Regions from separate parts of the Kitasatospora sp. NPDC056783 genome, predicted to be linked through region 2. Evidence: riboswitches for the same ligand, from Rfam matches in the RefSeq annotation. Region 2 holds a riboswitch; the other holds the start of a gene.
What was found. Region 2 has a riboswitch for glycine ahead of gcvP (aminomethyl-transferring glycine dehydrogenase). Riboswitches for the same ligand answer to the same signal wherever they lie in the genome.
Positions count from the first base shown of each region.

Region 1: it holds a riboswitch for glycine, as region 2 does, so the genes downstream of both, gcvT (glycine cleavage system aminomethyltransferase GcvT) here and gcvP (aminomethyl-transferring glycine dehydrogenase) in region 2, are expected to answer to the same signal.

Region 1 is NZ_JBHUAF010000367.1:1,141-4,340, forward strand. It holds gene glyA (serine hydroxymethyltransferase) at 1-212, opposite strand, end outside; gene gcvH (glycine cleavage system protein GcvH) at 299-673, opposite strand; gene gcvT (glycine cleavage system aminomethyltransferase GcvT) at 800-1,921, opposite strand; glycine riboswitch at 2,153-2,257, opposite strand; gene ACFRMQ_RS33650 (enhanced serine sensitivity protein SseB C-terminal domain-containing protein) at 2,466-3,200, shown strand, end outside.
Region 2 is NZ_JBHUAF010000533.1:209-3,408, reverse strand. It holds gene gcvP (aminomethyl-transferring glycine dehydrogenase) at 1-1,790, opposite strand, end outside; glycine riboswitch at 2,028-2,131, opposite strand; partial or broken gene ACFRMQ_RS38555 (PRC-barrel domain-containing protein) at 2,355-2,738, shown strand; partial or broken gene ACFRMQ_RS38550 (YsnF/AvaK domain-containing protein) at 2,853-3,200, shown strand, end outside.

The sequences.
Region 1 (3,200 bases), on a different contig from region 2:
ACGTGCTCGCAGCCGCCGTAGTAGCGGCGGCCGGGGTAGCCCTCCGCGTACTTGTTGGTGAGCACCGAGCCCTGGGCCTCCATGACCGCCACCGGGGCGAAGTTCTCGGAGGCGATCATCTCCAGGGTGGTCTGCTGGCGGTGCAGCTCGGCGTCGACCGCGGCGGCGATCTCCGGGTCGAGGGCGTGCAGGGACTGGTTGAGAACCGTCATGGTGGTGGTCTTCCCGGTGGAGGAGGAAAGGGGGCCGCGGCTGGGGCGGGGCGGCCGCCGCGCGGTGACCGCCCCGGTCAGGTGTCTCAGCCGCCGATGAGGGCGGTGTAGGCGTCCGCGCTGAGCAGCTCGTCGGTGGCCTCGACGCGCACCTTGAACAGCCAGCCGCCCTCGAACGGGGCGCTGTTGACCAGGCTGTTGTCGTCCAGGACGTCCTGGTTGACCTCGGTGACCTCGCCGGTCACCGGGGAGAACAGGTCGCTGACCGACTTGGTCGACTCCAGCTCGCCACAGGTCTCGCCGGCGGTCACGGTGTCGCCGACCTCGGGCAGCTGCACGTAGACGATGTCACCGAGCGCGTCGGCGGCGTGCTTGGTGATGCCGATCGTGGAGACACCGTCCTCGGCGGCCGTCAGCCACTCGTGCTCCTTGGTGTACTGCAGGTGCTGGGGGTTGCTCATGGCGTCATTCTCCAGGATGGGAAGCGGGCACGGCGAAGCGGGCCGCCGCTCGGACGGCTGCGACGTGCGTGTACGGGAAAACCGGGGCCTTGCGAAGGTTCGGCGGGCGTGGCTCGGCGGGCGCGCTCAGCGGGCGCGCTTGTAGAACGGCAGCGCCACGACCTGGACGGGCTCGTGCTTGCCGCGCACGTCCACCGCGACGGTGGTGCCGGGGGCGGCGTGGGCGGCGTCGACGTAGGCCATCGCGATCGGCTTGCCCAGGGTCGGGGACGGCGAGCCCGAGGTGATCCGGCCGATCGCCTCGCCCTCGGTGGAGACCACGGTGTACTCGGCGCGCGGCACCCGCTTGCCCTCGGAGACCAGGCCGACCAGGACCTTCGGGGGGTTGCTCTCGGCCGCGGCGGCGGCCTGCTCCAGCGCCTTGCGGCCGACGAAGGCGCCCTCGTTGGTGGTCTTGTCGAAGCGGACGACCCGGCCCAGGCCGGCGTCGAACGGGGTGAGGTCGGTGGACAGCTCGTGGCCGTACAGCGGCATGCCGGCCTCCAGGCGCAGCGTGTCGCGGCAGGACAGGCCGCACGGGACCAGGCCGTGGCCCTCGCCGGCGGCGGTCAGCGCCTGCCAGACCGGCTCGGCGTCGGCCGGGTGGCAGAAGATCTCGAAGCCGTCCTCACCGGTGTAGCCGGTGCGGGCGAGCAGCACCTCGCGGCCGGACACCACGGCCGGGAGGATCGCGTAGTACTTCAGACCGGGCAGGTCGGCGTCGGTGGTCGCGGCGAGGATGCCGGTGGCCTCCGGGCCCTGGACGGCGATCAGCGCGTAGGTGTCGCGGTCGTCGGTGACGACGGCGTCGAAGCCCTTGGCGCGGGCGATCAGCTCGTCGAGGACCAGCTGGGCGTTGGAGGCGTTGGCGACGACCAGGAAGGCGTCCTCGCGCAGGCGGTAGACGATCAGGTCGTCCAGGATGCCGCCGTCCTCGGCGCAGATCATGGTGTAGCGGGCGCGCAGCTCGCCGAGCGCGGAGACGAAGCCGACCAGCGCGTGGTCCAGCATCTCGCCCGCCTGCGGGCCGGTGACGGTGATCTCGCCCATGTGCGAGAGGTCGAACAGGCCGGCCTTGGTGCGGACGGCGAGGTGCTCCTCGCGCTCGCTGCCGTAGCGCAGCGGCATGTCCCAGCCGGCGAAGTCGGTCATGGTGGCGCCGAGGCTGCGGTGCAGCGCGTCGAGCGCGGTCAGGCGGAGGGACGACATGGCCAGGAACTCCTCGGTCGGGGCACTCAGGGGTGCACGCGCCGGACCGGACCCGCTGGGGGGCCGACCCTGCGCGCGGGCATGCGGCGGCGTGGGTCTCCCCATCTGTCGTCGAACCTGAGAGCTTCACCGCCCGGCTGCCCGCAGCTGGTTTCCAGCTTGGGGGACAGCTTGGCGGCTTGCACCGTGGGTGGGCGTCCGACAGGGCCGGGCGCCGCTTTCCAGATGTGCCTAACCCGTGCGGTAGGGGTGCCTGAGAGATTCCGGGGAGGACTTGCTCCTTCGGCGCCGGCTCGTGCCGTGGGACGGCACTCCGGGCTCTCCCGCGCGGGTTCGAGCGGCCGGTATGGAGTTGTGGGGGCCCGCGGCGCATGCCGTCGGACGCGGACATCATGGCACGTCCCGGGCGACGAGGGGAGAGGGGACCCGGTCACACGGCGCGGTACCGAACACGAGCCCTAACCCCGTGGCCCCCGGGCTCTAGACTGCTGCGCGTCGGCGCAGCAGAGGGCGGCCGACCGGCAGAGGGCGGAATCGGCGGCGCATGGGGTACCCGGTGGAGCAGCAGCAGGGGTGGGGCGGACCGGAGGAGGCGCCGACGGGCGGTTCCTGGCCGGCCAACGAGCTGGAGCAGGTGCTGACCGCGGCCCTGGGCGATCCGGGCGCGACCCCGCGGGTGATCGAGGTGCTGGCCCGCAGCCAGGTGTGGGTGCCGCTGCCGGCCGGGGCCGACCCGCAGGGGCAGTCGCTGGACCTGCCGACCATCGAGCTGGCCGGCGACCCGTACGTGCCGGTGTTCTCCTCGCAGGAGGTGTTCCTCCAGCAGGCGCCGGGGATGGCCTTCGCGGTCGCGCCGGCCTGGGAGTTCGCCCGGGGGTTGCCGCTGGGCGTGGGCATCGCGGTGAACCCGGAGGCCGCGGTGGGCATCCCGGTGCCGCCGCAGGGGGTCGCGGAGCTGCGCCGCGGGCCGCGCGAGGAGCGCTGGGAGGACCCGGCGGCGCCGACCGGCGGCCGGGTGGCGCTGCGCGAGCCGGTGCCGGGCGAGGACCCGGAGCACTTCCTGGCCGTCTGCCGGGCCGAACTGTCGGCACTGCCCGGGGTGTTGACCGCCCGCAGGGCGCTGGCCAGCATCGAGGGCGAGCCGACCGTGATGTTCGTGGGCGTCCAGTTGGACCCCGCGGCGCCCGCCGAGCCGGCCGCGGTGAACGAGGCACTCGGGCGAGCGCTGGGAACCGCGCCGCTGCCCGGCGGCGTCCACCTCGTACTGCTCGACCTCGCC
Region 2 (3,200 bases):
CCGTTGGCGTGGTGGTAGGCGCGCACGGCCAGCAGACCGGCCAGCTCGCCCTGGGAGCCCGCGTTCGGCTGGATCGACACGGCGTCGTAGCCGGTCACCTCGACCAGCTGCTGCTCCAGCTGGCGGATCAGGGTCAGAAAGCCCTGGGCCTGGTCGATCGGCGCGAAGGGGTGCAGCTGACCGAACTCCGGCCAGGTCACCGCCTCCATCTCGGTGGTCGCGTTGAGCTTCATGGTGCAGGAGCCCAGCGGGATCATGCCGCGGTCCAGCGCGTAGTCCCGGTCCGACAGGCGGCGCAGGTAGCGCAGCATGGCGGTCTCCGAGCGGTGGCTGTGGAAGACCGGGTGGGTCAGGTACTCGTCCTCGCGCAGCAGCGCGGCGGGCAGCGCCTCGGCGCTCTCGGCGACCTCCACGCCCTCGACGCCGAACGCGGCCCAGACGCCGGCCAGGTGCTCGCGGGTGGTGGTCTCGTCGGTGGAGACCGAGATCCGGTCCTCGCCGTCCTGGTACACGTTGATGCCGTTGGCGCGGGCGGCGGCGGCGATCTCGGCGGCGCGGCCCGGGACGACGGCGGTGACGGTGTCGAAGAACTCGCCGTGCAGCAGCTCGACGCCGCCGGCCTTCAGGCCCTCCGCGAGGGCGGCGGCGTAGCGGTGGGTGCGACGGGCGATGTCGGCCAGGCCGTCCGGGCCGTGGTAGACGGCGTACATCGAGGCCATCACGGCGAGCAGCACCTGGGCGGTGCAGATGTTGCTGGTCGCCTTCTCGCGGCGGATGTGCTGCTCGCGGGTCTGGAGCGCCAGGCGGTAGGCGCGGTTGCCGTCGGCGTCGACGGAGACGCCGACCAGGCGGCCGGGCAGCGAGCGGGCGTACTCGGCGCGCACCGACAGGTAGCCGGCGTGCGGGCCGCCGAAGCCCATCGGCACGCCGAAGCGCTGCGAGGTGCCGCAGGCGATGTCGGCGCCCAGCGAGCCCGGGGACTTGAGCAGGGTCAGCGCGAGCAGGTCGGCGGCGACGGCGACGATGGCACCCAGGCCGTGCGCCTGCTCGATCACCGGGGCGAGGTCGCGGACCACACCGGTGGCGCCGGGGTACTGGAGCAGCACGCCGAAGACGCCGCGCTCGACGATCTCGGCCGGGATGCCCTCGGACAGGTCGGCGACGACGACCTCGACACCGGTCGGCACGGCGCGGGTGTTGATCACCGCGACGGTCTGCGGCAGGGTCTCGGCGTCGACCAGGAAGACACCGCCCTTGACCTTGGTGACGCGGCGGGCCAGCGCCATCGCCTCGGCGGCCGCGGTGCCCTCGTCCAGCAGCGACGAGCCGGAGGTCGGCAGGCCGGTCAGGTCGGAGACCAGGGTCTGGAAGTTGAGCAGCGCCTCCAGACGGCCCTGCGAGATCTCCGGCTGGTACGGGGTGTAGGCGGTGTACCAGGCCGGGTTCTCCATGACGTTGCGCAGGATCACCGGCGGGGTGAAGGTGCCGTAGTAGCCCAGGCCGATCATCGGCTGGAGCACCTGGTTGCGGCCGGCCAGCTCACGCAGCTCGGCGAGGACCTGGGCCTCGGTCCGGCCCCCGGGCAGGTCCAGGGCGGTGATGGAGCGGATCGCCTCGGGCACCGCGGTGGCGGCGAGTTCGTCCAGCGAGCCGTAGCCCACGGACGCCAGCATCTTGTCCTGCGCGGCCGCGTCGGGGCCGATGTGGCGGTTCTCGAAGGGGCTGGCCAGCTCAAGCTCGGTGAGGGTCGAGGCGCTGGTGGGGCGTCCCGCGTTCGGCTGGGCGTTCATGGTGGTCGAGGCCTCCTGGTCACGGACCGGCGGGGGTACGCACGCCGGCCGGCCAACGCCGCTGCGGACAGCGGACCGGCCTGGGCGGACGGACCCGAAAGGCCTCCCCCTCTGTCATCGGGACCTGAGAGCTTCGCCCGCACGTCGCGCTGTGGCGCTTCGTCGGCTTGCACCGTCGGTGAGGGTGGTGGTCGTCGGCTCCCGCGCCGGCGCTCCTGCCCTGCTTTCCAGAGTGACCTAGCCCGCACGGTACGGATGCCTGAGAGATTCCGGGGAGGAGTTGCTCCTTCGGCGCCCCGACCAGCGGTTTTCGCTGCCGGGGACTCTCCCGAGCGGGCTCGGCGGTCGCGGCCCAGATTACCAGCGGGAGGCCCTCGGATCACCGGTGCATCAGGTCACTCGGGGTCTACGCGCGTTCCCTCGGACGGTCCAGTGCGCAGCCCGTCCGGCGCACCCCGGTCGCGTTCGTCCGGTTCATGGCTTTTGGTGTGAAGTGGCGGACGGAACGGGTGCTCCGGCCGCCTTCCCGCGGGAGTTCCGCAGCCCAGCGCACTGGAGGAATGAGTGCAGACCGACATCGACCCCCGGGACCTCATCGGCCACAGGGCCGTCGACCGCAACGGAGACAAGATCGGCACGGTCGACGAGGTCTACCTGGACGACGCCACCGGCCGGCCCGAGTGGGCCGCGGTCCGGACCGGCATCTTCGGCCGGGACGCCTTCGTCCCGCTGACCACGAGCGAGTTCGCCGGCGACGAGCTCCGGGTGCCCTACGACAAGTCACTGGTCAAGGAGTCGCCGGACTTCGGCGTCGGCCAGCACCTGTCCCCCGCCCAGGAACTCCAGCTCTACCGCTACTACGGACTCGACACCCCGGTGGACGGCCGCCCGAACGGCGAGGACGGGCGCCGCGCCGAGCAGCCCGACCTCGACTTCGGCACCACCGCGGCCGCCACCGCGTCGACCGCGGCGGCCCCCGCCAAGTCGCTCACCTTCCACCACCCCGAGCGCCCCGCCGAGCCCGCGCCGGTCAGGGCCTCCGTCGCTCCCGTCGCCCCGGCCGTGACCGACGCCGGCGGAGCCGTCCCGGAGGCCGACCCGCGCACCCTCGGCGCCCCCGCTCCCGCCGCCGCTTCCCCGGCGCCCGCCCCCACGGCGCCGGTGGTGGAGCCGAAGCACCGGTCGCAGCCCGCCCCGGCACCGGCACCCGCCGCGGCCACCGCCGCGCCACGGACCGCCGCCATCCCGTCCACCCCCGCCGGCAGCCCGGTCGAGATCACCCGCCGGGAGGAACGGCTGGACGTCACCACCGAGTGGCACACCATCGGCACCGCGAAGCTGCGCAAGTACGTCACGACCGAACAGGTCGAGCGCCGCGTCCCGCTGGTCCACGAGCGCGTCCGGGTCGAG